Regions from separate parts of the Alteromonas sp. I10 genome, predicted to be linked through region 4. Evidence: predicted binding sites of a transcription regulator. Region 4 holds the regulator's gene; each other region holds the start of a gene.

Region 1 (8,027 bases), on a different contig from region 4:
ACAATGACGCCATGCCAGACTACATGCGTATTGAAAATTTGAGCGCCGCTGACAAGGCATTTGATGGCGACGGTTTTGCTAAAGATGGCAGTGGATGGGTGTCGTATAATTACAAGCCTTTCCCAAGTACTTTTTGGCCGACTAACGGGTCAACCGGCGATGCTATGATCAGACTTCCTGAAAGCTTTCAAAGGCTAAATAGCAAGTATAATAAGGCTATCTATACATTGAACCTAAGCTTGGTTGAAATGGCACTTAAAGAGCTGGATACGTTAACTGTGGCGCCGGTCAACGAATTAGCGTTGAACCTTGACGTAAACCAAGACGGAAAACTTACCAATTCAGTGACTGAAATCGCTCGTTTGTCGCATTATGTTGGCGACGCAAGCGATGTTCCGCTAGCGCACATGCTTTACCCCGAAGGTACAGAATTCTTACATACCGTGCGCTACATTGGCGTGGATGAAAACGGGAATATTTATAACGCGCCGCGTATGAAGGAAGTGCGCTACATGAAAAAGCATATGTTCAGAAGCAGAGAAAGCTTAGCATCTGCCTATTATGCGGAAGCAAAAGATAAGCATTTTGAAAAGCTGCCCCAAACCCGCTACTTAGGTGAAAAAGGAATAGACAACGGCTTTGGCTGGACAATTAATGGCTTCATTGAAAATGAGCAGGGCGAACTTCGTGCACAGCACGATCAAGAGCTTGCGTTTTGTAACGGCTGTCACAAAACAGTAGGGTCAACCTTCGACCAAACATTTTCATTTGCACGAAAAGTTCCCGGACAAGCAGGGTGGGGCTATATAGACCTGCGTGAAATTGAAGATGTGCCAAATATCAACGAGGAAAAAGGCGAGTTCCTTACTTATATGGAGCGCGTGGGCGGTGGCGATGAGTTCCGTCAAAACGGAGAAATGCTGGCCAAATGGTTTGATGAAAAAGGCATGGTCAAGGTGGAAGAAGTGCAACGTGCCAAGTCAGTGTACGACATCATTACTCCTTCACCAGAGCGCGCGTATGCGTTGAACAAAGCGTATTTGACCATAGTGAAAGAGCAAAGCTATTTGTTCGGTCGCGATGCAACGCTGACTAAGGCGACTAATGTGTTAAGCACTATTGATGCCGAACAGCTACCGCTTAAGCCTGAACATCGTTTCAAGTGGGATATGCGACTTAACTGGCAACACGAAAAGCCAAGCGCCATCGCAGAAGCGCGTCAACAGTAACCAGTAGAGATGCCTTCAGACGTAAAGTTTGATATCTAACAATTACTGCACTCGCGAGCTTTCTATTGCTCGCGAGCATCTAATTCGAGTGCTTTCCCGCCACAATGCAAGATCGCTTAAGCTGAAGTGCTCAGAAGACCAGATTCTTTCTCTGGGGAATGAAAAGATGTGAACGCGATATTGTTCTGAGCGTTCGTTACCATTGGCTTCTCGGCCGGAGCTCCTGGTGTGTCTTCCTCTACCTGCTGGGGGAGGTGCTTGATCTTAATGCCGTTTTGCTTGAAGTCAGCATTAATAAAACCTTGGTCTGCATACGCGTTCAATACATTGACACATGGGTAAAATCCCCATTTCGAATGAAAACGCTGTGCATTATGAACAAAGTCTAAAAGGTGATTTATCGGGCATTGATAATTAGGGCGGTGTGGTGCAAATGTTCGCGTGGGCAGTTGCTCTAACGAAAACCCTAATGCTCTACAGTTAGTGAAGAAATCTTCGTCGTTTAGTCCGAAACCCGCGTAGCCTTCATCGAAGCCGCCGGTTTTCTGAAAGTCTGCCTTACGAATAAAAAACACTGTAGAACAAATACTATCGTCACTAAACTTTCCATGATTAATTTCCTGATCTCTTGAAGGTATTTCGTTATTGTCGTCTTCGGGTAACGTGTCGTCATTACTTGCTAAATAACCGATTTCTTTTTCATCTTTTGAAATTTGTCGGTAGGGCTTACTGCAGCGCTCATTGGGTAAAAACACCACTGATGTAAACACTACGGTGTTGTCACGAAGCGCAAGCAAGCCATCTCTAAAAAGCGATGGGGCAATAACTGCGTCTACGTTTAGGTAGACTAAATTCGCGTGCTTGGCCGCTGACATACCCTTGTTGCGCGCTTTCGCTATCGGAAGAGCATCTTGAGTCACAAACTTGTGAACAATGTCGAATTTGTCACTGCGTACGAGTGACAAATCAGAAGGAGGTGCCATCCAAACAATGACTAGTTCATCTGGCGTTGGAGAGCATTGCTCTAACTGAGTAATCAAATTGGCCAGCTTCTCAGTTCTGCTCTTAACAATAGTTACTGCACTTATTGGTGAACGCATACTCTTCCTCCCTTTCTAATTTGTTGAACCTGTAATAACGACGACATGAAACGTTGAACGTTATACTTTCGTAGAAGCAAAGAGTGTTCCTGTTTTGTAAGTTATTGATTATTAGTTAAAAGCTTTGTTTAAAAATTCTGTTCTCGAGAATTTTCAGCAATGGTTGAGCGCCAAGGCAAGCAAGAGGTGCAAAGTGAGAGAAAAATTTACAAACGAATGTATGGAGGCCAACAGCAGTTTTTTATGTAAATTTTTGGTGGTTTGTTCTAATTTGCAGTTTAACATGACGCTTCTTTTCATAAGTCTTGTTTTACTGTGCATCTAGCGCGTAATTGCTTTGCCGTTCCCACATATTTTGATATGCTTGGTCAGTAGGTTAAACATTACAATTCAATAGTTTAAATATTCCTACAAATATTGCTTAACACGTTTTCTTTCGAGTAGAACTAATCTCATATTATTGGTTTTTACTCACTCAGAGTGTAGGTAAATCTTCAGCCTTACTTGTAACGTATTAATTTCTGAATTTCGTATTTTTTCTGGTGGACAAAGGCTGTGGAATCACAATCGTCTGTATTCATTCGACACTATGATAAACAATCATTAAAGGTGGTTGATGTTATATCTGGTATCTCACCAAATGCTATGCGCAGAGTATTTGGCGGCTGGATATTTTTCGCAGCTGTTGTCGGCGTTATTGTAAGCGTAGCACCAGATTTGAGCGCTCAATTTATCGGTTTAACACTTTTCGTTCTTGTTGCTTTTACACTCGTAATGTTTGGACAGAGCAGAATAACGGAAGGCTGGCCAGCTATAATTTGCGACAACAACTACATCGGCGTGGTGAGAGACCCTGTTAAGAGAGAGTATATTTGTGTGAACTCTGCTCTGGTCAAAGAAGCTAACCCCACATTAATAAAACCCAACAAAAAAGCGGTTGAGATTGTGTTAGATAGCGAACAACTATCGGCAGAAGATCAAGAGGTGCTAAACCAAGCGGTTTGGCCTCGGGATAACAAGCTAATAGGGCTAGCCCATTTTAAAAAGCGTGAAGAGGCGTGTGATAGCCTCATGTGGTGTGTCAAACACCGTAGCTCTCATTAGATTTACAGTCTTGAGTATTACTCCTTGTCCGTGATTAGCGCTAGTTCGGTATAAAGCGGGTAGTGGTCTGAGCCTATGCTTTCAAGCTTCTCTATATTGACCAATGCAAAATGCTCCGAGTGAAATACGTGGTCTAACGGCCATTTCACTAAAGGATATTTCGCGTGAAATGTATTGAAAAAACCGCGCCCCTCTCGTGGGTCTAAAAGTCCGCTTATTTTCTTGAACTTTCTGGTAGTAGGTGACCAAGCTACATCGTTAAGATCGCCAGCGACGACAATAGGGCCCTCTGTTTTAGCTATTTCTTCCCCCACAACAGTAAGTTCTACGTCTCTGGGCTTTGCATACGTGTTTTCTGTTGGGCTTGGTGGTTTTGGATGAAGAAAATATAGCGTGACATCTTGTCCGTGGTGATTGATTTTCACTTTCATAGACGGCACATCTTCTTCTATTAAAAATCGCAATGAGACCTCTTCAAAGGGAAGCTTACTATAAAGGTGCATACCGTAGAGGTTTTCGAGTGGGCAAAATTTACGATACGGGTATTCAGATTCAATTTCACTGATGCCTTTCTGCCACTTCTCATTAGATTCCAACGTTACGAGAAAATCAGGTTGCTTATTACGTACATGTTCAATGAGCTTGCGAAAATCGTCATTAGGCATATACACATTGCTTGATAAAACACTTAGCTTTTGGCTCGCACTCTCAACCTCGACGTGCCTAACTTCTCTTTTATACAGAGGGGTATAAGGAATGATCCAGATAACCTGATAAATAAGGCTAACTGTTAATCCAGCGACAATAATTACTGCTAGGCTATCTATCTGTGCGTAATAGGTTGATTCAAAAATATGCCCAGCAATTAACAAAGAAATGATAGCTGCTATTTGTAGTCGCGGAAATTCCCACACTCTTACTAACCAATGAGAAGAAGGAAGCAAAGGGGCCCAGCTTACGGCTATAAATAAGACTGAAACAGCAGTTAGTGCAGTATCCATGTCTAGTTGGTCCTTGAGTTTAATTAACGAAAAACACTCCACATGTTGCTTCTGTCTGCAAAACTAAATTGATGACTATAGCTAGGGCCTGTTGACCTTTGGTGTACGAATTTTGGTCTAAATGGAAGCCTTTTAATCGCGAAACAGTCCTGCAAGCCTAGCGGGCTAAGTTAAAGGACTGTGACAAAGAGTAAAAGGCTTCCATAACGACCCCTTCGGGCAGCGCCTTTGTGCCATCTATACTGCGTTGAATGTTCTCGATTTAGAACCACTAAACCGTCAAACATTCGCCTTGTCTAGATGGCACACAGACCGCTGCAAAAATGTACAACAAAGGTCAACAGGCCCCAGTGAAGCGACACAAATCGTTATAACTACGGCAGCTTTGTGAAATAAGTTTAACCTAAGTATCACTGCAACTTAGCGGCGGCCAACGACAAAAAGTTATCCCCTAGTACAATTAATAGGTGCTTTTCTTAAGTGAAGTTGACGAGTTTTGGGCATTAACAAAATTAAGTAAAAAGTTCTCAAACAAAGGCAAAGTTTGCAAAACAAAACTTACTTAACTAGCCCTGGATTTGAATTTTTATAATATAAAACAATGCCTTATTTTGTTGGCAAGGAATTGGCATGACTATCTACGAGTTTCGACAAAGGAGAAATGTTATGAAACGTTCACTTATTTCTATGATTGTTGCTACAACTTTGACTACAGCTGCATATGCAGGTGACATGGACACAGACAGCACAACTAATAAATGGGAGAAAGGTGCCAAAGACGCATGGATTGATGGCAAAGCAGAAGCAACGCTGTTGTTCAATGGTAACCTAGATTCATTCGACATTAACACTGACGTTAAAAACGGTAATGTCGTTCTTACTGGTAAGGTTGAGAACTCTGTTGATAAAAAGCTAGCGGAAGAGCTAGTAGCGAATATTGACGGTGTAACGTCTGTAGACAACAAGCTAACGGTTGTCTCTGACAAAGATATGGAAGGCGACATGTCAGATGACATGGAAGATACTGTTGACGAAGGCACAAGCGAGTTAACTGACGCCAAAATCGCCACAGTAATCAAAACCCGTCTTCTTATGGATACCGATATTTCAGGTTTCGACATCGATGTTGACGTAGAAAACGGTGTAGTAACACTGACTGGCGACGTTGATTCTGATGCTGAGCGTGATCTAGCTGTGGAAATTGCCAAGAATGCATCTGACGTAAAAGATGTTGAAAGCAACCTTCGTGTAGTTACTGAAACTGCGATGAACTAATATCATTGTTGCTTTACACAAAAAAAGGGGCCTCGGCCCCTTTTTTTCTGGTCACGTTTTACAGAGCTTTCCAAATCGCAAAAAACAAGGGAAGCACAGCTGCTAATATTTGTCAGGAGAACTCATTCACCATTCTCCACTTTTTTCCCATTTAGTATCATCTTACGCGCTCTAGCATCCGAGTGGCGTATCATATCGTTAATAAGCGACGTCTCAGGCATATTCTTCCAGTATTTTTTTGGCATTGAACTTAACATCGCCTTTGTTTTTACGCGGGCAGGATTAAATATATTTGCATAATACGTAAGCCAGTATTTTTCAATTCTGTCATCATTTGGAATGATACTAGGGTCAGGATTATCTTCCAAAACAAGTGTTTTAGTATTCCAATGCGCAGCTCGATAAGGGGTAAGTATTGACCAACACATATTTTTAAAACGAGTCTGAAAAAAATCGAGCTTCATCTCCAAGCTGAAGTGTTCTGGTTCATACCACGCAATAAAATGCTCTTGTCCGTCAAGTACGACTTCTCGAAATCTCAAAAAAGCACTTATCTTATATGCATCGCGTTTTACTGCTTTAGCCAGCATGTTGAGACGCAACACATCTTCGTCAGTTTTTAAGTGAATAAGGTTTCTGTTTTCGAAAACTACTCGCCATAAAACGCGGTAACATAAAGCGAAACGATCGGGGGCTTGGTGGCATAACGCATACTTCAACAGCGTTAAAACTGATCTGGGAATTCTGTAATTCGTTTGGCTTTCACCAATAGCGTTGGCCGAATCGGTCACGGCAAACAAGTCGTCTTGGTTAGATTGCGAAGTTTGCCATGTAACGTTCTCCGGAGGTATGTGTTGGGCTAGACATTCTCTCGATGCTTTTCGCCATTCGTCGTATCCGGGCACTGATGAAATTGTTACTTTTTTCATTGTGGTACCAATTAGATTAAGCGCTGAACAATTCAAACTGTTTTGGTTGTTTAAATTGCTGTTCAAAGTTACTGCTATCGAGCAAATGGATAGCGGGGGAATAATCACTAACAGTAATGAACGGTTTTAATTTTTGTAAGGGTAAACGCATTTTTGTGAGATCGAACCAGCTAAGCTTTGTGTAACGTCGAATAGCCAGAATTTTTTGTACTGTGCGTGCTCCCAGTCCAGGAACTCGCAATAAAAGTAGCTTGTCAGCTTTGTTTAAATCGATGGGAAATATGTGGCGATTGCGTAGCGCCCACGCAAGCTTGGGGTCGTGCTCCATATCTAGCATGTCGTTATGTACGATTTCATCTAAACCAAATCCATAAAAGCGCAGGAGCCAATCGGCCTGATAAAGTCGGTGTTCACGGATAAGTGGCGCCGGTTTAAGAGGCAAGACTTCAGACGCATCTGGGATGGGCGAAAATGCAGAATAGTAAACGCGCCGCAATTTTTGTTGACCATACAGTTTGACACTCGTGCCAAGGATAACTTTATCATTTGAGTCATCGGCTCCTATGATCATCTGAGTGGACTGTCCGCCAGGAGCAAAGCGAGGTGGGCGTTTACCCGAGTAGGTTTTATCTACTTTGTGTTCATTTATTTTGTCTTTCAATGTATTCATTGAACCGTGAATTTCAGCAAGGTCTTTTTCCGGGGCGTATTTGTTCAACGAATTTTGTGTCGGCATTTCGATGTTTATACTTAGCCTATCGGCATATAAGCCAGCTTCAGCCTGTAGTTCAGGAGATGCATTCGGAATGGTCTTAAGATGAATGTATCCTTTAAATCCGTGTTCAATGCGAAGAGACTTCGCGATGCGTACCATGCTCTCCATAGTCAGGTCAGGAGAGCCGACAATACCGGAACTTAAAAATAATCCCTCAATGTAGTTACGCTTATAAAAATTAAGCGTTAAATCAACCGTTTCTTTAACGGTAAAACGCGCTCGTTGAACGTTGCTAGACACCCTATTGATGCAGTAATGGCAATCGTATATGCAATAGTTGGTCATTAGGATCTTAAGTAATGATACGCATCGACCATCAGGGGTAAAGCTGTGACATATCCCTGACCCTCCTGTGAGCGAACCTATTCCTGTTTTGTCAGTTTTACCTGCTTTTCGTTTACCGGCGGAGCCACTTGCGCAAGAAGCGTCATACTTAGCGGCATCTGAAAGAATTTCGAGTTTTTGAATGAGTTTGTCATGCATCGCAAATGGTCACTTTCTCTAGGCAAATGTACGTGGTAGACGGTCTGAAAAAAACAAGATTCCATACCAGTACTTTGCTTGTTGTGGTATATCTCAATACTGTATGAGTGTACAGCATTGAGGGGAGTGAG
Region 2 (8,027 bases), 150 kb from region 4:
ATATTTACGATCTTAGCGGCAATAGCCGCTATGGTCGTATTTTCGCTCATAGCTTGTTTTTGCAGTCGACGATACGCGTTATTTTCGCTTAATCCGAATTGCTCCATTACTACCAGTTTTGCTCGCCCAATCAGTTTTTGTTCCTGTATTGCACGCTTGGCCTCTTCGAGCTCCCGACCCATATCTTCTATGTGTTGGGCCTGTGAACGCAGTAAATCATAAAAAGAGCGGTGAGCAGATAAAGTCTTCGTTTGCTCGTTAAGTGATAGCGTTTTGATTTCGTCTTCTTTGGTGTCTTCCGCGAGTCCAGGCATACTTGGATCGAACAATAAGGTGAGCGGTGAGCCATCAGTAGCGTGTTCATCATTGAAGCGCGTAAGCAACTGCTGATGATTGGCCATCTCATTTTTTGCATCGGCGACTTTACTGTTAGCTTGCTGAGTAAGGGCCTCAGTGAGCGCCACTTCGATAGTCTGCATTGCATCCATTCGACGCGTTGCTACATCAAACCAAACTTCCGATATTTCTCCGGCAATCGGACTGCCGTCACCAAGCTGTGCAATCATATTTCTAAGCTGTGTAATATCGATTGCAGCAGGGCTTTTGTTCAACGCGTCTAATGCATCTTTATGCGGCTTACAGCTAAACTCACAGAATATACTGAAGTGATGTTCTTGGGCATGCTGAAGCGCGGCCAGCTTTTCACAAAGGCGAACATCGAAATGAGTTTCTGCGAAACCAATAGCGCCCCACGCCCGCTCCTGCCCAGCGTATTCTTTTGCCTGCATAAAATTGAACAGTGCAACCAATAAGCGAGTGATTGTTGGGTCGCTTGCAATATCTGCCGCTTCAAAAATAACCGTAAGTAAACTGGCAACTAGACGACTATATGCTCGTGTGGATTCCAGTGGTGTCAGCAGCTGCTTGCTTACCTGTTCTCTAAGTCTGGGCAGGTAGTCTGTCGCCTGCATAGCAAGTGTAATGCTGCTCAACAACCGCGGGTTACCCGTGGTGATCTCATCTGTCAGGTAGAGAGATTTCAAGTGGCTTTTCAACATTGACTCCGCTTGCTCGCTAGCACTGACGTACTGCATTCGCTCAGCGGCATAACGCTCGCCTTTTGAAGCAAGAAAGATATTGCTGGCCCCACGCTCTTTTTGCAGTTCATGAATAAGTTCTCGAACGGCAATTACAATTCGACAATTACTAGATAGTTGCTCAAGCACGGTTATTTCGGCGTGCTTGGCCGCTAGCAAAAAGCGCTTAGTGGCGTCGCTACAAAGCGCAATGGTCTGTTCTGGTTCATGAAGCATGTTAAGGCCTGCTAATCTTCGGTACACACGTTTCGAATTTTTTCTTGATGAGTGCATCTATTGGCGAAACGTTTTTTGAAACTCATTGCTCTTAGCCCCTGCACTCAGCAGAGCAATACGTGTACCAAGCAACACTTATGCCCTGTTTATTAGAATTAATGAAGATAAGCCTTAGAGTGAACAAAAACGCCCGGAGTGCTGACATTTCGCGGCATGTGGTTCGGCTGGAACTTTTATTTAAGGTGACTTTATAAGGGGGAACGGAAAGGTTAGCGGCGTTGGGAGGGAAGAAGCTGCGCCAAAATGGTGCAGCCTCGCAAACTATGTGGTTTTGCTTTCCGGATTAGTTTCTGACTACGCGAAGAAACCAACCTACAAACAGTGAAATTAAGAAACCGAAGAAGGCAATCATTGTGGTGATAGTTAACATTTGCCCAGAAAAGTCAGCATTCTCGCCAGTGTGCTCGCTAACCAGCATTCCTGATGCTTTAAAGATAAACAATGCTGCTACAGAAAATAGTAAAATAACGGCGGTCGACATGATAGTGGCTTTCCAATAAGCTTTCGGCGACATCCAATGAATAGCGCCTGCCACTAGCACGCACAAAATAGTCAGAATATAAGGTACCACTTTAACTCCTCGTTGAATAAGACTTGTGCCTTATTGCGACGTCTTACCATAGCCCCGTATTAGAAATCGAAGCGCATTGAACGACGCGGTTAATAAAAACCATTATACGATGCCATGTACGATGCAATTTGTCAGCATTCGCTATTAAATTAAGCCCTGAGACCGTACATGAAAAATTGACAAGCTCACAGCATTAGGAAAGGGGCAAAGAGCCCTGCGCTTATCACGTAAGCGCCAAGTAGTTCGGACTGGAGCCTGTTGATCTTTGCTGCACATCAACGTTCAACAGGCCCTAGTAACAATCTATTAAAAGATTTTGCGCTACAATGGTGATAGAATCGCCGAAAAAATCTCCTACCTACTTGGTGTTCTGCTTTAACGCGGTGTACGCCATGGTGGGTTGTTGTGTTTAACATCTTAGCTTCTGAGAGAACATGTTCGATTTAATTACCAGTAAAGACAGCAACGTTAAAAACGACGTGCTATCAGGTATTACCGTGGCGCTTGCCTTGGTCCCTGAAGCCGTTGCATTCGCATTTGTGGCCGGCGTAGAACCAATGATTGGTCTTTATGCGGCTTTCATGATGGGCTTAATCACTTCCGCTATTGGTGGCCGACCAGGAATGATTTCTGGTGCTACCGGCGCCATGGCCGTTGTAATGGTGGCACTGGTTGCCCAACACGGCGTGCAGTATTTATTTGCCGCGGTTATTTTGGCTGGTTTACTGCAAATTATGTGCGGTATTTTCAAGCTCGGAAAGTTTATACGACTGGTCCCATATCCGGTAATGCTAGGCTTCGTAAATGGTTTGGCAATTGTTATTTTCTTGGCGCAATTAGGCCAGTTCAAAGTGACCAACGCAGCGGGTGAATTACAGTGGATGGAAGGTACGCTGTTATATTGGATGCTAGGGCTTGTGGCGCTAACCATGGCCATTATCTATTTACTACCAAAGCTAACCAAAGCTGTACCGGCGTCGCTTGTAGCGATTGTTACGGTGACCTTGTTAGTACATGGTCTTGACCTTGAAGCGCGTACTGTAATCGACTTTGTTCGTGACTTGCTACCAGCTGACCAGCGCGATACCGCAACGCTAGCGGGTGAACTTCCTAGCTTTGCTATTCCTATGGTGCCGTTCACCTGGGAAACCTTCATGATCATTCTGCCTACCTCAGTCATTCTTTGCTTGGTTGGTCTTATTGAATCGCTCCTTACCCTTTCATTAATTGATGAAATGACGGACACCCGCGGACGCGGCAACAAAGAATGCGTTGGCCAAGGTGTTGCAAATACCGTAAACGGTTTCTTTGGCGGTATGGGCGGTTGCGCTATGATTGGCCAAAGTATGATTAACATTAACTCTGGTGGCCGTGGCCGCTTGTCTGGTATCACCGCGGCGGTTGTATTATTGGGCTTTATTCTATTTGCTGCTCCGCTAATTGAAATGATTCCTCTCGCTGCCCTTGTTGGCGTTATGTTCGTGGTGGTTATTGCTACATTTGAGTGGGCGTCATTCAGAATTATTCGCGGCGTAAACAAAGAAGATGCGTTCGTACTTTTCCTAGTAACCGGCGTTACCGTTATCGCTGACCTGGCTATTGCGGTTGTGGTGGGTGTTATCGTTTCAGCACTGGTGTTTGCATGGAAACACGCTCGTCATATTGAAGCGAGATCCCATATCGATAACGACGGTTGGAAAGTCTATGAGCTAGACGGCCCGCTGTTCTTTGGCTCGGTATCGCATTTCAAAGACCTGTTTGATATCGCCAACGACCCTAATGATGTAGTTATTGACTTTAAAGACTCTCGCATTTGGGATTCATCAGGTATCGATGCGCTAGATACCCTTGCTGACAAATACGAAGAGCAGGGTAAAAAGCTACACATTCGCCATATCAGTGATGAGTGTCGCTCACTGCTTCGCAAGGCCGATAAGTTTGTTGAAATTAATGTGGTTGAAGATCCTCGCTACCGCGTAGCGACGGATAAGCTGGCCTAAGTTATTTGAAAGCCTTAATGCACCAAGTAAACACAGTTTTGCGTTTGTTTGGTGCAGTTGTGAAGTCTGCATAATGCTTATTTTGTAGTAAATCAAATAAAAACAATTGTTTACGGTTTTGGCACTGAACTTGGATAGCTATAAACGTAAAGTGTGTTTTGGTGATTTGTGTCAATCGCTGAAAATTGTGTGATTTATAACACTCCGTAAAATGTGTTAGCCGACCTAAACCGTTGGCAAAATAGGCAACGAAGCCCGCATCAACGAAAGTTGAAGCGGGCTTTTTTTTGTCCCGAAAAAAGGGGAATACCATGACTTCATTGGACTCAAAAACGCAAATTGTCGTCGTAGGCAACGGCATGGTGGGGCATCATTTTGTTGAGCAGCTTCACCAAAGCGATGCCAATGTAGAAATAACCGTTTTATGCGGCGAGTCACGCCTTGCGTACGACCGCGTTTATCTGTCGTCTTTTTTTAGCGGCGCGAGTGCTGATGACTTAGCGCTCACTACACCCGCTCAGTACGCCGAGTGGGGCGTAAACGTAGTTACCAATGCCTTGGTTACCGATATAGACCGTGACAATAATAAAGTGACGACTTCTGAAGGGCAGGTGTTTAGCTACGATAAGCTTGTGTTAGCTACGGGCTCATACCCATTTGTGCCACCCATCCCTGGCAACGATCAAGAGCATTGCTTGGTGTACCGTACTATAGACGATCTACTCGCTATTGAAGCTTCAGCAGCGGTGAGCAAAGTAGGGGTTGTTGTTGGTGGTGGGCTGTTGGGTTTAGAAGCCGCTAACGCATTAAAGCAAGCCGGTCTCGACACCCACGTGGTTGAGTTTGCCCCGCAGCTTATGGCGGTTCAGCTAGACCAAGCAGGTGGTAACGTTCTTAAGGACAAAATAGAAGCATTGGGCGTTACGGTTCACACCCAAAAGGCAACGCAAACTATTGAGGCCGGTGATACCTGCCGCTATAAAATGGTGTTTGCTGACGGCACTGCACTAGAAACTGACATGATTTTATTCTCTGCCGGTATTCGACCTTCCGACCAGCTCGGCAGAAAGTCAGCGCTAACACTGGGTGAGCGCGGCGGTATTGTCATTGATAATCACTGCGTGACGTCTGACCCAAACATTTACGCTGTGGGTGAATGTGCGCTGTGGGATAACAAAATATTTGGCCTGGTAGCACCTGGCTATACCATGGCGCGCACGGCTGTAAGTCATATAACCGGCGGCGATGCCGAGTTCGCTGGCGCAGATATGAGTACCAAACTCAAGCTAATGGGTGTGGAAGTGGGCTCAATTGGCGATGCTCATGAACGCACAGTCGGTGCGCTTAGCTACACCTATTTAAATCAGCCAGAAGGCGTGTACAAAAAGCTGGTGGTAGATAGCGAGCAAAAGTACGTGCTTGGTGCTGTACTCGTTGGCGATACCAGCGACTACGACACGCTCCTACAGTATGCACTTAATAATATTGAATTACCTGAACACCCAGAAAGCCTAATTCTGCCCTCATCCGATGCTGCACCGGCGCTAGGTGCCGATGCACTGCCAGACACCGCGTCTATTTGTTCATGCCTAAATGTGACAAAGGGCGATATTGTTTCAGCCATTGAAGGCGGCTGTTGTAGCGTTGGCGATGTAAAAGGCGAAACCAAAGCCAGCACAGGGTGTGGAGGTTGTGCTGCCTTACTTAAAAATGTTGTGGATAGCGAACTTGAAAAGCGCGGTGTGGAAGTATCAAAAGCCATTTGTGAGCACTTCAACCATACCCGACAAGAGCTATTTCACATTGTTAAGGTAAACGGCATTCGCACCTTTGACGAGCTACTAGAGCAGCATGGTGAAGGTCTAGGGTGTGAAATTTGTAAGCCCGCTGTCGGCTCAATTTTAGCCTCGGTGTATAACGACTACATTCTTAAGGCTTCACATCTTCCTCTGCAAGACACCAACGATATCTACCTTGGCAACATGCAAAAAGATGGCACGTATTCCGTTGTACCGCGTGTACCTGGTGGCGAAATAACACCTGAGAAGTTGATTCTGCTCGGCGAAGTGGCAAAAGAATACAACCTGTACACCAAGATCACGGGTGGTCAGCGCATTGATTTATTTGGAGCGCGCGTAGAGCACTTACCTGATATCTGGGAAAAACTCGTCGCTGGCGGTTTTGAAACCGGTCACGCCTACGCGAAGGCACTGCGTACTGTGAAATCGTGTGTGGGCAGCACCTGGTGTCGCTACGGTGTTCAGGATTCTGTTGGCACTGCCATTGATTTAGAGAATCGTTACAAAGGCTTACGTGCACCCCACAAAATTAAATTTGCCGTTTCGGGGTGTACCCGTGAGTGCGCAGAAGCCCAAAGTAAAGACATTGGTGTTATTGCTACCGAGCAAGGCTGGAACCTGTATGTTTGCGGGAATGGCGGCATGAAGCCTCGACATGCAGACCTGTTTGCCACCGACCTAGATACCGAAACCCTTATTAAGTACATCGACCGCGTGCTGATGTTTTACGTGAAAACGGCTGATCGCCTACAGCGCACATCGGTGTGGATGGACAACTTAGAAGGTGGGTTAGCTTACTTGCAAGACGTTGTGATAAACGATGCTCTTGGCATTAATGGTGAGCTTGAAGCACAGATGGATGCTGTGGTTGATGCTTATCAGTGCGAATGGAAAACCACCATCGAAAACCCTGAGTCGCGCAAGCGTTTCCGTCAATTCGTAAACAGCAATGCTAGCGACACCAATATTCAGTTTGTTTCAGAGCGAGGCCAGGTTCGCCCAGCTACTGAAGCTGAAAAAGTAGCAGGTAAAGATCAGTTCATTCCTGTCTCTATGGTATAGCCACTGGCTTATCAACCCTGTTAGGAGAATCAAATTATGTCAGCAGCGCAAAATGTAATGGCGTCAGAACCACAGCAAGTGCAATGGCACTATGTTTGTGAGACGAACGACTTAGTGACAAACAGTGGGGTTTGCGCCCTTGTCGACTCACAGCAAGTGGCAATTTTCAGTTTGAAGATAAACGGCGAAACCCAGGTTTTCGCCATTAGTAACTACGACCCTATTGGTAAAGCAAACGTACTCTATCGCGGGCTTCTAGGGTCGATAGGCGGTGCGCCTGTTGTTGCTTCGCCTCTATACAAAGAGCATTACTTTTTAGAAACCGGGCTGTGTAAAGAACACGACGATGTTTCCGTCACAGCTTACGCTGTGAAGGTAGAGGGCGAAAAGGTTTTTGTCGGCGTTTAAGCAAACTGCCTTTATTTGAACGCCCACATGAAAAAAGCCTTCTAGCCAAATGCATTCAAAAGCTTTGAAATCGAAAAAGGTAATGAAATGAATATGCCTACACGACAACCCGACATGATGTCTGAACAATTAAGACAAACAACATGCCCATACTGCGGCGTAGGGTGTGGTGTAGATATCAGTTGCAACGTAAGCACGCGTGCCATAACCCTGGACACTGTTAAAGGCACGCCAGAGCATCCCGCCAATTATGGAAGATTGTGTGTCAAAGGAACAAACCTGCTTGAAACAAACGACATAAACGGTCGTTTGCTTCACCCAACCATGGCAGGTCAATCGGTGGATTGGGACACGGTCACCGATGTGATTGCGGATAAGATCACCTCTACCATTGCGCAGTATGGCGCGGATGCCGTTGCTTTTTATGTATCAGGTCAGCTTCTCACCGAAGACTATTACATTGCCAATAAGCTTATGAAAGGTTACATCGGCAGCGCCAATATCGATACGAATTCACGCCTGTGTATGTCATCAGCCGTTGCCGCGTACAAGCGTGCGTTCGGTGAAGATGTGGTGCCTTGCGATTACACCGATTTGGAATGTACAGATTTACTGGTGATCACCGGAAGTAATGCGGCGTGGGCGCATCCAGTGCTTTTTCAACGCATTCAGCGAGCAAAGCTGAAAAATCCGAATATGAAGGTCATTGTTGTTGACCCACGCAAAACCGAAACCTGTACCATTGCCGATTTACACCTTCCTGTAAAACCGGGTAGCGACGTAGCCCTATTTAACGGTTTACTCAGCTATGCAA
Region 3 (8,027 bases), on a different contig from region 4:
AGCTGTTTGTAAGTTTTTTGACTGTGTTAACAGTTTTTATAGTGTTAATGATTTCTACAAAGCCTATTTTGACCATTAGTAAAAATGTCTCTGGCAGTGTTGTTAAGAAAGCGTATAGCTCTCTTACAGAATTAAGAGAAGAGTTACTAAATGACGACCAAAACTTTGCAGTTAGTCTGTCTGAAGATGAACTTAATAGCATGCTTTTGTTAGCCAATGACCTGGCGGGTGTCAATATGAGGATAAATCTTGGTGTAAATAATGGGATTTTTGTTTTTCAATTGGACACTAGAATGCTTAGCCAGCCTCTTTACATAAATGGGCTTTGTTTATTAGGGGGGGCCGCAGAGAAATTAATAGATGAGTGTAAAATAGGAACAATTCCGATAAATGGAAAAGTGGTGGAGTTTTTTATTGCTAAAAGCGCTCTACTTTTCGGAGGGAGAGAATTGGCGGAGTTACTTGAAGATTCATTCAGTTCGGTACAAGTAGACCATGGGTACCTGGTTGGGGAAATGACAAAGTCTCAATCACTAGGAGAGGACATTCGCCAAGGAAAGAGACAATTCGTTAATGTATCTAAAAGGTTATTTCAAAATGCTACTGTACACAAAGACGCGGTAGCAGTTTATATTGATGCGTTAAATTCTATTCCACATTCTGAAACCCGTTTAAGCGTCTATATAGCTCAAGCTTTTAAAACTGCTAAAGCTTTGCCAAATGCTATGCCACCGAAAAAAGAAAATGAAGCTGCCCTGTGGGCAGTTGCGATCTTAGTTGGGTCGAACAAGTTTGCCGATATGATTGGACTAGATAGTTTGCCCTATAACTTAAGAAGCACTCAAATAAATGGTCGTTTCGACCTTAGCCTACATTATGTTTATTCCATGATTATCGAAATGACCACTAATGTTTCGTTGAGTAATAAGATAGGGTTGTATAAAGAGCTGCTAGACAGTGAAGGTGGAAGTGGTTTTAGTTTTGATGACTTGGTTGCTGATAGAGCAGGAACAAAGTTAGCTCACGTTGCTACATTGGACAATAAGCATGCTGTTCATATGCAGACGTTGTTTGCTTCAAATGAAATTATTCTTCTGCCAAAGTTAGACTTCCCTAAAAACAACTTAAAAAGTAATAACTTCGAATTATATTTTGGAGGGGCTAGGAATAGTGAACTTGAAGCTATAATAAAACGCATTGAAGCAGCTATCGAAAACTTAGAAATATATAAGCTTTAAGTCAAATGCTTATTTTAACCAGTACGATAATCTGTTAAAGAGTGCTATAACTACATAACGCTATTTATCTTTGATGAGGGAGTATGAAGTGGGGTTTGACTACAATGAAGCCTTTTCTAGAAATATCGGGTGGGTAACCGAAGAAGAGCAAACAAAGTTAAAGAATACAAAGGTAGCAATCGGTGGGTTAGGTGGTGTTGGCGGTGACCATGCTATTGTATTAGCTCGTTTAGGTATTGGTCATTTTCACATTTCTGATATGGACGCCTACGACTATGTTAATTTCAATAGACAAGCCGGAGCTAATGTAAATACGGTTGGTAAAGACAAATCGTTAGTTATGGAAGAGACGCTAACCTCAATAAACCCATCCGGAAGTTTAAAGAACTTTCCTTGCGGTATCTCTGAAGATAATTTAGATGAATTTTTAGATGGCGTTGATTTATATGTTGATAGCTTAGATATATTCAAGGTCGACATACGTCGAAAAGTTTTTCAAGCATGTTATGAGAAAGGTATCCCCGCCATTTCTGCTGCGCCAATGGGTATGGGCACAGCATTGATGTGTTTTTTACCAAATAAAATGAGCTTTGAAGAGTATTTCTGTCTAGAAGGTGTTGATTTCGAAGAGCAAATACTCAGGTTTGTGGTAGGTATGTCACCGAGTATGCTGCAAAGGCATTACCTTGTAAAAAAGGCGAGTGTTAATTTCACAGAGGAAAATTCTAAAGTACCTTCTACTTGTATGGGAATATCTCTTGCCGCAGGAGTCTTATGTACTAATGCGTTAAAAATTCTTTTAGGAAGGGGGGATGTAATTCATGCACCGCAAGGGCTTCATTTTGATGCTTACCTAAATAAACTTGTCAAAACCAACCGACCAGGTGGGAATAAGCACTGGAAACAGCGCTTTATGTGTTGGTATTTGAAAAGGCTTCTTGCAAAAGGTGATGATTAGTACGCTTGGAGTGTGTTCACAGAGAAGCATCTAGAGTTGAGAAAGGCAAAATAAAAAAGCCCCAGTGATTATACGTTGGGGCTTTTTTAGATTTAAAAAACAGCTATATCGTTTACTTAATTACTTGCGACGACGGCGGCTAGTACTTACTAAACCAAGCAGACCCAAACTCATAAGGGCTATTGTTGAAGGTTCGGGCACTGCAGCAAAAGATATCGAGCCGTCGTGATTTCCCGCTAATGTTGTTGTGCCATCTCCGTTGTCTGTTATAACTACCTGAGTTGCATCAGTATTGTAGTCTACGCTAGCAACAATATTAACAAAAGAAGTAATCAGATCATTAAACGAACCCGTAGCGAAATTAAACATATCACCTACCATAACGCCGTTCACTGTTCCTGTTCCTACTGAGCTCAAGATCCCAGCTAGGTTTTGACCGCCAGCAGGTGTGTTTATAGTGTCATATACATCAATTGTAAATAGCTCGGTAAATGTGTCAGCTATCGTAGCTTCTAGTGCCTCATAGTAGTAAAACGTTATAGCTCCACTATCATAATCAGTAACCAGTTCAGTACCAGATATTGTACCCGATAGATTGAACTGAAAAGTTAGCCCCCAATCTGCCTCATAATTGTTATCACTAGGGCCAAACTGATTTAGGGAATCCCGGGGGGATAAATCGCTGATACCGTTTAGGCCTAATGAATCAAATGCATCCGCCACTGAACCTGATAAATTTACTCCACCGGACGTGTTAATGTTGCACCCTGAGGAAAGTGATAATGCATTACAGTCGGCAACAGTGGTTGATTGATAATTGTATAGTAATTCGTTTAGCCAGCCAGTTGTAGTTGGTCCAGCGGCGGTATTCGGGTTTAGGCTGCTATCGAAATCTACACCTACATCTATATAAAACTCTTCAGCAGATAAAGCGGTAGTCGCGAGCGTTAGCGCAGCGCCTATTGTAATGTGTTTTAATTTCATTTTTGAATCCTTGTAACAAAACTAAATATTCTAGTAAGGCTGCGACATCAAACACTTCAAATCCTTTCTGCAACCGTTCGGTGATACTTAATGCGAAAAGCGCGCCAAGTAATTATTCTTTAATTATCATAGTTTTATAAAACAGGTTCTTCGTAGATGTAAAATTGTCTGACAAATAGTATTATTCGAAAAACAATTAGCCTGCGCTTTTTGCCGTGTTGGCTTCATTTAAATGCTTCAATATTTGCTCATTGTCTGGGGCAATCTCAAAAGCTTTATTCAAAATAACGGCTGCTTGTTCAACGTTGCCACTTTTCAAAAGTGCGTAACCATAAGTGTCTAAAACTGTAGCACTCTCCGGGGCTATCGCAAAAGCCCTCTCCCCATACTCCAGAGCTTCTTTAAATCTCTCTTGCTTAATCAACTGCCAAGATAAGTTGTTAAGGATGATGAAGTTGTTAGGTTCTGAATTCGCTAATACTCGATAATGCATAATAGACTTTGTTACATCGAACTTTGAAAAAATGCTTGCCAAAGTTAACCTAATCGTTGCGTCATCAGGTCGGATTTCGAGGTGTTCTTCTAGAAATTTAACCCCTTGACCTGGTGTGTTATTGTTGACGTTAGCACTATATATAATTGAAGCCGTCCTAGAAGAATAAGAGGTGTTATAATAATCAGTTAGAGCTTTAATTGCCGAAGGGAAGTCTCCTTTTGCATAAGCTATATGTCCTATAATACTTTTATATTCAGGAGTATTTTTCGACTCTTCACTAAGTAGTTCTACAGCTCTTTGCGATTCTTTAATTTGCTTATTTAATATCAGATAGTGCGCCCGCAATAGTTGAAATTGCGTAGAAGTAGGAAATCTTATCAGCGCTTTTTCTGTTTCTCGTAGCGCTTTATCAAATTTGCCAGTTTTATCAAACAACATGACAGGGAATAGCCATGGCTTGATGTTTGTAGGCGTTGTGTTTCTCCAATCTTGATAAACACCTAACGCCTGCAATTCATCCCCGTTGATTAAAAAAGCTTCGGCCCATAATTGCCAGAACTTGTCTGGGGCGTGTCTCCTCGATTTTACTAATTCAAAGGTATCAATAAGCTCTTGTGACTTACCCTCAGACAGCAATGCTTGCGCATAGCTCGTAATGTATTGAAAATTTTCTGGCGACTCTTTAATTTTTTTCCGGTAAAGGGAAAGAGCCGATTCTATTTCTCCATGTTCTTTCTCTAACGAAAAATAATTAAACAAAGTAGTGCCTGTAGCTTTTGCAGATTTTGCTAACTTTTTTTGCAGTTCGATAGCTTTGTCGAATTTTCGCTCCTCAATTGCTTTTTTTGTGTAAAAATTGATGGAATATAAATTTAAACTATCGAGTGAAAGAGCCTTGGCATGTATTTCTTCTACTTTTTTAAGGTCACCTAGTTTCAAGTACACAGTTGCCGCAGTATTGAGTGCTTGAAGATTGTCGGGAGATTTTAGTAACCAATCATCTACTTGTCCTTTTGCTAATGATAATTGGTCAGTGTTAATGTAGCCTTCGATTAATGCAAACCTTGTGATAGTTTCATCGTCTATCGATAGTGACTTTTCTAAATCTGAGATACCGCTTGCGTCATTTAAACTTAATTTGAGAATACCAATTTTCGCTAGAGACCCTGCGTCATTTAGATTATTGACTTTTATCTTTTTTAGCAAACCTTTTGCTTCGTCGGTCATTCCCTTATTGACTAGGTCAGCGCTTAACTTAAATAAAAGTTGTTTGTCCTTATCGTCAATGAAGGAATAATTACCCATATCCTTTAAAGCATCTGAGGTATAACCTAAGTTTATCTTAATATCAGATAAAATTTTGTTCACTGGGTGAGTGGCAGCTACGCTTTTGCTGACTGGAAGTAAGTATTCAAATGCTTGTTCGTTTTTCCCTAAATTATAGGCAGCCACTCCAGCATATAATTTCGCGATGACATCATCGGGCTCACTGAGAAGTGCGATATCCATGTGCCGTATCGTCGATTCAAAACTATCTTCATTAAACAAAACAATACCTTTCAATATATTCGTATAATGATGATTTGGAAACGAGGATAGAATTTGATTAATGAGAGTATTTGCCTGCTCAAATTGGGCTGTTTTAGTATAGCTGTCAGCTAATAGAAGCTTCCCCTTGTTGTTTGATGGCTGATTTTTATTAAATTGTTCAAAGCTCTTTACTGCATTTTCATAGTCACCTTCCTTGGCGTACAGTTGCCCTTGAAGAAGTCTTGCTTCATAAAAATTCGCATTAGTGCTAAGTAAATCCTCAAGCAAAATTTGAGCATTAGCATAAGCCCCTTGCTCACTTAAAAGATAAGCTTTTCCAAATGATGTATAGTCTGCTGCATCTGCAAAAATTTCTGCTTGTTCTAAAGCTTGTTTAGCTTTGATAGGATTATCTAGAGCTGAGAATGCGATGGAGCGATATACATAAATTTGGGTAATTAAGGCGTTGGAGGCATCTGGGAGGGTTTCCGACTTTTCTATTATCCCTTCGTAATCTTCCTGAAAATATAGAACGCGATAGAGCAACTCTATTACTTTATTATTATTTTTTTCTTTTGAAAGGATGAATTCTAACTCTTTTCTTGCGTTAGCATACTGCCCGCTTTGCAAATAAACATTTGCAAGTAATTTTCTTCCTTCAAGAGAATCTGGATTGTCTTTTACGAGATTTTTTAGCTTTATTTCGGCTGTTCTAAAGTCGTCTGATTCTAGTGACTTCTCAGCATCATCCAACAAATTTTGCGGTGTTTGCTTAGAGCAACCTGCATTGATTGCTAAGCACACAAAGAATATCAGTAATTTGTTCATTTTCATTCCTTCGATAAGCGTCAACGCTGCTAACAGGTAGATACTAACAGTTATGTCTTATAAAACAAAAAGCTCGCCTAAGCGAGCTTTTTGTTTTCTATCGAATGTTACGAACGCTTACTTAATAGCTTTTTTGCGAGACAAAGTGCCGATGGCAAACAATGATAAACCAAACAAAGCGACCGAAAATGGTTCTGGCACGACCGCAAAACTAACTGAACCGTCATGAGTACCACTCAAAGAAGTCGTTCCGTCACCATTATCGTTAATTGTCACGAGGTTTGCGTCAGTGTTGTAATCAATATTCACAGCGAGGTCTTGCTGATTTTCTAATACTGAAGCAAACGTACCAGAACGCACATTAAAAAAGTCGGTAATCGCTACGCCGTTTATAGAGCCTGAACCAAATGAAGAGATAAAGCCTCTCAGAATTTGTCCGCCTGGAGAATTAGATGTTCCATATACGTCAACGGTAAATAGTTCAACAACTGCTGTTGAAATATCACCGGTCGCGAGTGTTGCAGAGTCGTAATAGTAAAAGACTACAGCACCGTCAGAGTAGTCTGTGACTAAATCTGATCCACCGATAGTACCCTCGACATTAAAATTGAATGTGATGCCCCAGCTTCCAGAATAATCGTTATCGCTTGGGCCGGATACGTCAAGAGTATCAAACGGACTAAGGTCTGTAACCCCATTTGTACCGAGCGAGCTCAAAAACGCACCAAACGACGTTAGGTCCGCGCCTCCCGATGTATTGATGTCACAACCACCAGCAAGTTCTGCAGCAGAACAAAAGGCCGTAGTGTTCGATTCGTATTTGTGAAGGAGTTCAGTAACCCAACCAGTGGTGTTTTGGTCAACGGCAACGTCACTGTTTTTCGATGCATCGAAATCAGCTCCGTTATTAATGTAGAATTCATCGGCTAGTGACGACAGTGAAACTACGGGCAGAGCGAGTATTGCTACCAATTTTAATAAACGCATGATTTACCTCAATACATCAACAAAAAATCATATCATTGCTGTTGAAAGCAAACGGCGCGCCAATTTTGCAACATGTTGTGAATGCAAACCTTTTTGCGCATTTTCCGCGATTTGATAGCGGGGCTGTAAAAAAAGTTGACAATTATAGGCGCAGTCCAGCGTGCTTTGTAGAGGGAGTGATACAGGTCTGGTTAGCCTCGAAAATTTCCCGTCTAATTTCAGTAAGAAGTTCCCCAAAACCCTTTCTAAGGTTCGCAGGCACTTCCATAGGATTAATAATAAATGGTGCTCTTTGACCATGATAGTCAACTACCGAGCCAATTTGTTTAAATGGAAGCCCAACCAATCTCATACTTCTAGCCAGTCTAGGTTCAACCATAACGTAACAATGATGGATATTTTTCTCGATTAAAACAGCAGTTGCTGAAAGGTACAATCCTACTGCAATAAATGGAAAGCAGCGTAACTCAGTCTCTGAATATGTATGCTCGTTTATTGCACCGATGGCTGCGCCGTCGAACTCATCCATTTGTCTTCTACGAAAATGTTCCGGAACTGCTAATCTGGAAATTTCTACAATATCTTTGCGCTCGAAGTTTGACGGTAAGAATTCTTCATCTTCTATACTATCTTTGCAGAAGACTTCAATTGGAAGTCTCTCTTCTTCTGATTGAGAGGTTATTATACGAACTGTCCCTGCAAATGTAGAAGATAACCTATGTTTAATGAGGCAGTGGATCGAATGTGAGTCGAAGTCGTCGGTTTCTAGTTTATTTGCTCTCATCGGTTCAAGTTTAAGTTCTTCTGCATATACGTTATGGCGTATACCAAATGAAGCTTTGATACTTTCCGTGCTGTTAGAAACATCAGGCTCAAAATAGGTGGCGAAATGCGAAGCAATCGATTCGGCGTCTTGTCTGTTTCTCATTTTGATATTCTCTACATTTTTCGTTATATATCTTAATACGCACTCAGCAATACTTACTAAGTAAACCAAACCTTCTTT
Region 4 (8,027 bases):
CAACCCTAACTTATTGACGATAGTTAGCGTTTTTTGAATAGTCATTACTGATTCAGCTCTCTATGGCGAATTTGTACATCAGGGTGTATTTCACTGAAGGTTTTCGACAGGGTCTGTGCGATATAAACCGAACGGTGTTGGCCACCAGTACAGCCAATTGCTACGGTTACGTAACTTCTGTTATTGCGCTCTAAATGAGGCAGCCATGTCGTTATTAAATTCTGAATTTGCCAAATGAACTTGGTCACTACAGGCTGCGACCCCAAAAATACTTCTACTGGTGCGTCTAATCCGGTCAGGTGTTTAAGGTCGGGCTCCCAGTGGGGGTTAGGTAAAAAGCGGGCATCAAAAACGTAATCCGCATCTTTAGGAATACCGTGCTTAAAGCCAAACGACTCAAACACAAGCACAAGGCGTGAGCTTTTCTTACCTAGGATACGCTCTCGAATTAACTCAGCCAGTTGGTGAATGGTAAGCTTATCTGTGTCTAAATATAAATCTGCGCGTTCAGCAATAGGAGCAAGTAGGGCAGACTCGGCTTTAATGGCTTCTGAAAGCGATTTATTAAGCTTGGCGAGAGGGTGAAGACGACGTGTTTCGCTAAAACGCTTAACCAGTACATCATCGCTCGCGTCAATGTAAACAATGGTCATCGACCACGAAGAAGGCAGGTAGTCTAGAATTTCTACCAAATCGTCAGGATTTTTAGGTAAGTTTCTCACATCGATACTTACCGCAACCTGATCGTACTCGTCAACAACTGTATGGGTTAAGGTGGGAAGTAAGTTTACCGGGATATTATCAACACAGTAATAACCTAAATCTTCCAATGCGCGAAGTGCGACAGACTTACCAGACCCCGAACGACCACTGATTATTATCAGCTTCACCTACTTTCTCCCTAATACTCTGGTTTTATCACATACGCGTTGTTGAATTAGGCGCCTACTAAACGGTTAATAGGCGCTTAATGTTTAACTTAATGCAGATAGAATATCGTCGCTTGTCGTTGCGCGACGTATTGCTTTAATCGTTTCTTTGTCGCTTAGTTTACCAGCCACGGTGGCCAGCGTTTGAAGGTGTCCTTCGGTCTGTTCCTCGGGAACGAGTAGCGCAAAAAAGATGTCTACGGGTTTCTCGTCAAGGGCGTCAAAGTCGATTGCTGGAGTGCTGGTTACAACAATGGCAATCACTTTCTCAAGGCCCGGTAGGCGTCCGTGGGGCAGGGCGATACCATTGCCAATGCCTGTACTACCCATACGCTCTCGAGCCATCAAACTGTTGAGTACCGTTGCCTGATCAATGTTCTCGTTTTGCTTGGCAGCGATATCAGCGATGATCTCAAGAATTCGCTTTTTACTATTACACTGAACCGCACACTCGGTGCGGTCCAGACTTACGATGGCTTGTATATCCATGCTTAATTAACTACTAATGTTTTTTCAGTTTTTCCTTATGCTTGATTACCTGCCGGTCGAGTTTATCAACCATGCTGTCAATCGCCGCATACATGTCGGTATTTTCTGAGGATGCGAATACTTCAGCGCCACTTAAATGAACGGTCGCTTCGGCTTTTTGATTTAATTTTTCAACGTTCAGGATGACATGCACATTAGAAATGTGATCAAAGTGACGTTCAAGTTTGCTGAACTTCGTATCGACATAATTACGCAAAGAGTCGGTGATTTCGACATGATGACCAGTAAGGTTGATTTGCATATTTCGTCTTCCTTATATTATTAAGCCCGATTAAATAAGGCTTTTGCGTTGGTTCGACGGCGGGATCGACAACGATTCCCGGTACTTTGCTATTGTTCGCCGGGCAACTTTAATGCCTTGTTCGGCCAACAATGAAGCAATCTTGCTATCACTTAGCGGCTTGCTAGGCTTTTCAGCGGCCACTAATTTCTTGATCAATGCACGAATCGCTGTAGATGAACATTCACCACCAGACTCTGTTGCAACGTGGCTTGAGAAGAAATACTTCAATTCGAAGATTCCACGTGGCGTATGCATGTACTTTTGCGTTGTCACTCGCGAAATAGTGGATTCGTGCATATCTACCATTTCTGCGACATCATTTAGCACCATTGGTTTCATCATTTCCGGGCCGTGCTCAAAAAAGCCCATTTGCTGCTGCACAATGCAGTTTGCAACCTTCATTAAGGTTTCGTTACGAGATTCAAGGCTCTTTATGAACCACTTAGCCTCTTGCATGTGTGAGCGGATGAATTGTGAATCGCTACTATTCTTGGCACGGCGACTCATTGCAGCGTATTGTTGATTTACGCTTAACTTAGGCAGACTGTCGGGGTTCAGCTCAACCACCCAACGGCCATTTTTCTTGGTTACTGAGACATCAGGAATAACGTACTCAGGCTCTTTAGTAACTAAAGCACTACCTGGGCGAGGATTCAAGGTTTGCAGTAAACGCATTGCCTCGCGTAGCTGATCTTCTTTCAATCGGCTTTTACGCATAAGCGTACGATAGTCTTTGCTGCTCAGTAAGTCAGAGTACTCTTCAATCAGTTGCTTTGCTTCAGCAAGCCACGGTGTGTCTTCTGAAAACTGGCGCAATTGCACCATCAAACATTCTTGTGGAGAGCGAGAGCCAGAACCAATAGGGTCGAACATCTGAATGCGCTTAAGCACACATTCTATTTCGTCCATTTCAATCGGCTCTTCCATATCATCATCGTTAACCGCTTCTAAAATATCGTCAAGGGTAACGGTTAAATAACCTGACTCGTCAATAGAGTCGATGATTGCTGTAGCGATTGCGCGATCGGTATCCGAGAAATGGGTAAGGCGCATTTGCCAAAGAAGGTGCTCTTGAATATCTTCAGTAGTCTCACCTTGGAAGATTTGCTCGTCGTCATTGGATGGACCTGGAGCTGGAGAAGATGAAGCAGAATAGTATTCGTCCCATGTGCTGTCGATTGGCAGCTCATCGGGAAGATCGTTTTTCTCAAGTGCATCGCCGGCTTCTAATGTGTCACTAGATGCAGAAGCAGTGGCCTCAGAGCCGCTGTCATCGTTGTCGATATTGTTCTTTTCTAGTTGCGGCTCGTCGTTACCTTCTTCAACTTCTAATAGCGGATTAGAATCGAGCGCTTCTTGGATCTCTTGTTGAAGATCAAGTGTAGAAAGCTGCAGCAGTTTAATGGCCTGCTGAAGCTGTGGTGTCATGGTAAGTTGTTGGCTAAATTTTAGCTGTAAAGATGGTTTCATCTACGTCTTATTTAAATGCTCTAAATTGAATATACCAGAGCGAAACTGAAAAATGACAATTCGGTTACATTAACTATAGCCTGAATTGTTCGCCTAGGTATACATCCCTTACTTTTTGATTACTTAAAACCTGTTCCGCCGTTCCTTGCGCAATAAGCTCGCCATGACTCACAATGTACGCCTTTTCACAAACATCCAATGTCTCTCGTACGTTATGGTCCGTGATAAGGATTCCAATCCCCCTATCGCGAAGATGTTGTATTATCTTCTTTATATCATTAACTGATATTGGATCAACACCAGCAAATGGTTCGTCTAACAAAATAAATTGCGGTTTTGCTGCCAGAGCGCGGGCAATCTCAACGCGACGGCGTTCGCCCCCTGACAAACTCATCCCCGTACTATTACGTATATGGTTAATATTAAATTCATCAAGTAGCGCATCTGCTTCTTCTTCTTGCTGTTGTGAATTTAAATCTTTACGGGTTTGCAAAATGGCCATGATATTTTCATGCACGGTGAGCTTTCTGAAAATAGAGGCTTCCTGCGGTAGGTAGCCAATTCCGCGGCGTGCACGCTCGTGCATGGGCTGATGAGTTAGCTCATTGTCGTCGATTTCAATCTTACCTTTATCCAGATTCACTAAACCAACAATCATGTAGAATGTGGTGGTCTTACCAGCGCCATTTGGGCCAAGAAGACCAACAATTTGACCCGTTGAGACAGACAGGCTTACATCTCGTACAACCTGTCTTGACTTGTAAGCCTTAGCAAGATTTTTAGCGCTCAAAGTTGCCATTGCTATTCATTGCCCTCGTTGTCTTTTTTGTCTTTCTTAGACGAAGTTTTGCGAATGGTCTCAGGTGTGAATACTGTGGTCACTCGACCCTCACCATCCTTACCTGCGCCGCCAGTCGCTAGCAATTGCTCGGTAATCATATCGAACGTGATGTTGTCACCCTGTACTTTACTGGTGTCTTGTTTCAACTCTGCGTTTCCGGCAAGAGAAATCGTTCGGTTCACCACTTCATAGCGTATTTCATTAGCTTTTGCTGAAACTGGCGTGCCGTCTTCCAATTGCTGGGAATAGCTTGCAGGCTTCCCTCTAGCAATAAATATTTCACGACCACCACCGTCAGTGGCAATTACTTCCACTTCGTCAGCTTCAATAACCAAAGAGCCTTGAGTTATGAGTACGTCGTCTTTGTACAACGCGGTTTTATTTTTACCGTCGATAAACTGGGTGTTCGAGCCTATTTTTATGGGCTGCGAAAAATCATCTTCACTGGCGTGTACCGCACCGCTAGCGATGGCAAGCAATAAACTAGTTGCTAGGGGAATAAGTGGTTTGTACATGATCTAAAAGCTCGTATTCTTGTGTGCGTAAATTCGCGTTAAACCCATTACTTAAAATGACATATTGGGTGCCCAGTATTTCAACGGGTTGGTCAGATGTCATTTGCTTGGTTTCTAAATTAATTTGAATGTACTCGGTCGATATACTTCTGACAAAGTCATCGCCAGTTTGGTTCTCAATATTAACTTGGTTTTCCAGCTGGATTAGCTCGTTATTGTATAGTGTACCTTCATCAGCGGTTACCACCCATGGTGATGACGCGTTTTCTGTATAAAGGGTGTATTTAGGTTGCTGAAACAATACAAAGCCAAGCTGGTCGTAATGCTCCATCGACTCTGCAAATACTTTGTGATTTAACTCACCGTCTTGATTGTACAGCGTAGTGGTTAGATTTTTTGCTTTGTAGGCGGGCTTTAGCGCATCGTTTTCACGATTCCCCTGCGTTTCAGGCTGCTCTTCCATCCACGTAGGGATGTACATCAGCATCGCCAGAATAAATAGCGCCGATATACTTAATCCTAAGCGATTAAAGCCAAACAGACTCATACACTAGCTCCAAAAATCTCATTTGCTATCCCTTTGGCCTGCAAAATGGTATCCGATATTTCTCGGACAGCGCCAAACCCACCGGGAAGGGTCGTAATCCAGTTTGCTTGTTTTGCTACGTAAGGATGGGCATCGGCAACCGCAATTTTAACCGCAACGTGCTTGTACATACCCGTATCTGGCATGTCATCACCTACCGCAGCCACTTCGTCAGTGTTTAACTCAAGGCGTTTCATCAGGTCACTAAGCGCGTCTGCTTTATTCTCTTCGCCTTGAATTATATGTGCAACATTCAGTGCCTTCATTCTATTTTCAACAATGGCAGAGCGACGTCCAGTAATAACCGCGACATTCACTCCATTGCTCACTAGCGCTTTTACACCATATCCATCACGGGTATGGAATGCTTTAAGTTCTTCACCGTCGTTACCTAAGTAAATTCGGCCATCTGAGAACACACCATCAACGTCGCATACCAGCAACTTTATCTTGGCTAGTTTTGCGAAAAGCGAGTCATTTATTTCCGTGTACAAGGTGGTTGTCATTTAAAGCACTCCTGCTTTTAGTAGCATATGCATGTTAAAAGCCCCAACAGGTTTGCGCTTATCGTCAGTAACCATTAACGCACTAATTTTATGGGTTTCCATCAAGTTCAGGGCTTCTACAGCCAGCTGACCTGCGGTGGTAGTCTTGCCGCCTTTAGTCATTACTTCTTCTACTGTCGCACTGTGTACGTCTACGCGGGCATCGAGGATTCGTCGTAGGTCGCCATCCGTAAAGACGCCTGTCAGCGTACCGTCTGCCGCTATCACGCCTGTCATACCCAATCCCTTTTTAGATATTTCCAGCAGTGCGTCAGCGACAGAAGCACTGGCATGGACAAGGGGGATATCACTGCCGCTTAGCATGATATCGCTAACTTTAAGCAGAAGTTTTCTGCCTAAACTACCGCCTGGGTGCGAAAGCGCAAAGTCATCTGAGGTGAAACCTTTTTGGTCGAGCAGTGCTACCGCAAGCGCATCACCCATAACCAGTGTGGCGGTTGTGCTTGACGTAGGAGCAAGACCTAGCGAACACGCTTCTTTTTCAACGCTGATATCAAGTACGACATCTGCGTGTTGCCCCAATGAACTGGAAGCACTGTTGGTCATGGCGACCACCTGTATGCCTAAGCGCTTAACTACGGGCAATAAGTTAACTAGCTCGTTAGTCTCGCCAGAATTAGAGATGGCGAGTAAGACATCGCCTTTGCTTAGCATGCCCAAGTCGCCATGGTTGGCTTCACCAGGGTGCATGAAAAATGCAGGAGTCCCTGTACTGGCAAGCGTAGCGGCAATTTTATTTCCGATATGCCCAGACTTTCCCATACCACTCACGACAACTTTACCCTTGCAGGCAAAGAGAATATTACAGGCAGCGATAAATTCATTGTTTAAGCGTTCTGCCAGATTAGCAATAGCCTGTGTTTCAATTTCAATAACGCGCTTCGCTGAGTCGATATAGTTCATCTGAGTTTGTGTATTCATGATTATCCGAATAGCCAGAATTGATAGCCGATAAAGCAAGCCAGAAGTATGAATCCATTTGTTCTTGATATTGTACGTTTGCCGATTAAATCGAAGCTGAACAAGAACAATAATAATGTTAAACCAAGCATTACGTACATATCTCGGTTATAGACGTCAGGGTCCAGGATACCAGGCGCGATTAAGCCGGGCATGCCAAGAACGGCAAGTAGGTTGAAGATATTTGACCCGATGATATTACCCAGTGCTAAATCGTCTTCACCTTTCAGTACACCCGCAACACTTGCTGCTAGTTCAGGTAGACTTGTACCAAACGCAATAATTGTTAGTCCGATAACTAAATCCGAAATGCCCATGTATCTGGCAATTTCTACTGCTGAGTTCACCAAAAAGTGAGCACTTAATGGCAGTATTACAAGGCCTACACCAATCCAAATGAGGGCTGACGTATTTGAAACGCCTTTGGGGATTTCATCTGCGGTTTCCGCAACCAGAGGGTCTTCTTTATCTACCTGTAGCGACAACCACGCCATCATTGCCAGTACGAAAATGAACAGGCCTAGTAGGATAATGCCTTCATAAGACTTAAGTTCACCGTCAAACATAAAGCCAATAGCAATCAATGAGATGATAAGGAGTGCTGGAAGCTCGCGCTTTAATGTTGTTGATGAAACAAGCAATGGTTTCACTAGCGCGGTTATACCTAAAACTAGCGCGATGTTCGTGATGTTAGAACCTAGCGCGTTACCCACGGCGGTGTTCATATTGCCATTTGCGGAGGCTATGGCGGAAACCACAATTTCAGGTGCCGAAGATCCCATAGCGACAATCGTTAGTCCGATCATCATTGGAGAAATGCCGATGTTTTTTGCTAAAGCTGAGGCGCCATATACAAACCGGTCAGCGCTCCAACTCAGTACAATCAGCCCAACAAGAAAAATGACAATGTTTAAAAGCACAACAACCTGTAATAGAAAGTATTTCGCTAGATTGTCGCAAAAAGAGTGCCATTTGCCTATGCTCGCAGCGTTTTATTTTCGCCAAATACTGTCAATTGACGTAAATTTCCGCTGAATACGCAAATTAGGTCGCACTTACACACACAAGACTTCATATTCAGTTTCAGTTAAGAAACAACAAAATAGGATGGTATTAGGATTGATTTGGGAGGCTTGTAGGATACTAGATGGGCACTTGGGCGTGAGATACCTAACATTCGTCTTAATCGAACATAACTTGTAACTTTTTGACTTTGGCGAGGGGCTTGAAAAAGCGTACAATGCCCTTAAATCACACCGCCCAGACAAGGTGTTCTATACCGTGTCTGGCGATAGAAATTCAAAAAAGTACACTGGAGAGTAAACTTT

The links. The regulator sigma-54, encoded in region 4, starts transcription at its own class of promoters, with help from an activator protein. The targets are predictions, from matches to a motif close to GTTGGCACGNNNNTNGNNT.
Region 1: a site for sigma-54 is predicted at 5,048-5,066, ahead of BZA03_RS10095 (BON domain-containing protein). Genes of this name have one in related genera too.
Region 2: a site for sigma-54 is predicted at 4,062-4,080, ahead of nirB (nitrite reductase large subunit NirB). Genes of this name have one in related genera too.
Region 3: a site for sigma-54 is predicted at 3,271-3,289, ahead of BZA03_RS15760 (PEP-CTERM sorting domain-containing protein). Genes of this name have one in related genera too.

Annotation. Positions count from the first base shown of each region.
Region 1 covers NZ_QJJN01000004.1:244,914-252,940, forward strand. The annotation lists gene BZA03_RS10075 (hypothetical protein) at 1-1,229, shown strand, start outside; gene BZA03_RS10080 (glycosyltransferase family 2 protein) at 1,346-2,329, opposite strand; gene BZA03_RS10085 (hypothetical protein) at 2,885-3,433, shown strand; gene BZA03_RS10090 (endonuclease/exonuclease/phosphatase family protein) at 3,451-4,434, opposite strand; gene BZA03_RS10095 (BON domain-containing protein) at 5,101-5,709, shown strand; gene BZA03_RS10100 (TIGR03915 family putative DNA repair protein) at 5,832-6,638, opposite strand; gene BZA03_RS10105 (putative DNA modification/repair radical SAM protein) at 6,655-7,896, opposite strand.
Region 2 covers NZ_QJJN01000003.1:392,147-400,173, reverse strand. The annotation lists gene BZA03_RS08560 (nitrate regulatory protein) at 1-1,313, opposite strand, end outside; gene BZA03_RS08555 (hypothetical protein) at 1,657-1,944, opposite strand; gene BZA03_RS08550 (SulP family inorganic anion transporter) at 2,379-3,944, shown strand; gene nirB (nitrite reductase large subunit NirB) at 4,256-6,805, shown strand; gene nirD (nitrite reductase small subunit NirD) at 6,842-7,213, shown strand; gene BZA03_RS08530 (nitrate reductase) at 7,301-8,027, shown strand, end outside.
Region 3 covers NZ_QJJN01000008.1:179,283-187,309, reverse strand. The annotation lists gene BZA03_RS15770 (hypothetical protein) at 1-1,238, shown strand, start outside; gene BZA03_RS15765 (ThiF family adenylyltransferase) at 1,327-2,196, shown strand; gene BZA03_RS15760 (PEP-CTERM sorting domain-containing protein) at 2,317-3,180, opposite strand; gene prsT (XrtA/PEP-CTERM system TPR-repeat protein PrsT) at 3,377-6,034, opposite strand; gene BZA03_RS15750 (hypothetical protein) at 6,152-7,021, opposite strand; gene BZA03_RS15745 (PEP-CTERM/exosortase system-associated acyltransferase) at 7,164-7,949, opposite strand; gene BZA03_RS15740 (YdcF family protein) at 7,993-8,027, opposite strand, start outside.
Region 4 covers NZ_QJJN01000003.1:240,299-248,325, reverse strand. The annotation lists gene BZA03_RS07960 (HPr family phosphocarrier protein) at 1-45, opposite strand, end outside; gene rapZ (RNase adapter RapZ) at 45-890, opposite strand; gene ptsN (PTS IIA-like nitrogen regulatory protein PtsN) at 975-1,418, opposite strand; gene hpf (ribosome hibernation promoting factor) at 1,432-1,719, opposite strand; gene BZA03_RS07940 (RNA polymerase factor sigma-54) at 1,750-3,231, opposite strand; gene lptB (LPS export ABC transporter ATP-binding protein) at 3,305-4,030, opposite strand; gene lptA (lipopolysaccharide transport periplasmic protein LptA) at 4,033-4,587, opposite strand; gene lptC (LPS export ABC transporter periplasmic protein LptC) at 4,556-5,134, opposite strand; gene kdsC (3-deoxy-manno-octulosonate-8-phosphatase KdsC) at 5,131-5,679, opposite strand; gene BZA03_RS07915 (KpsF/GutQ family sugar-phosphate isomerase) at 5,680-6,660, opposite strand; gene BZA03_RS07910 (calcium/sodium antiporter) at 6,663-7,619, opposite strand.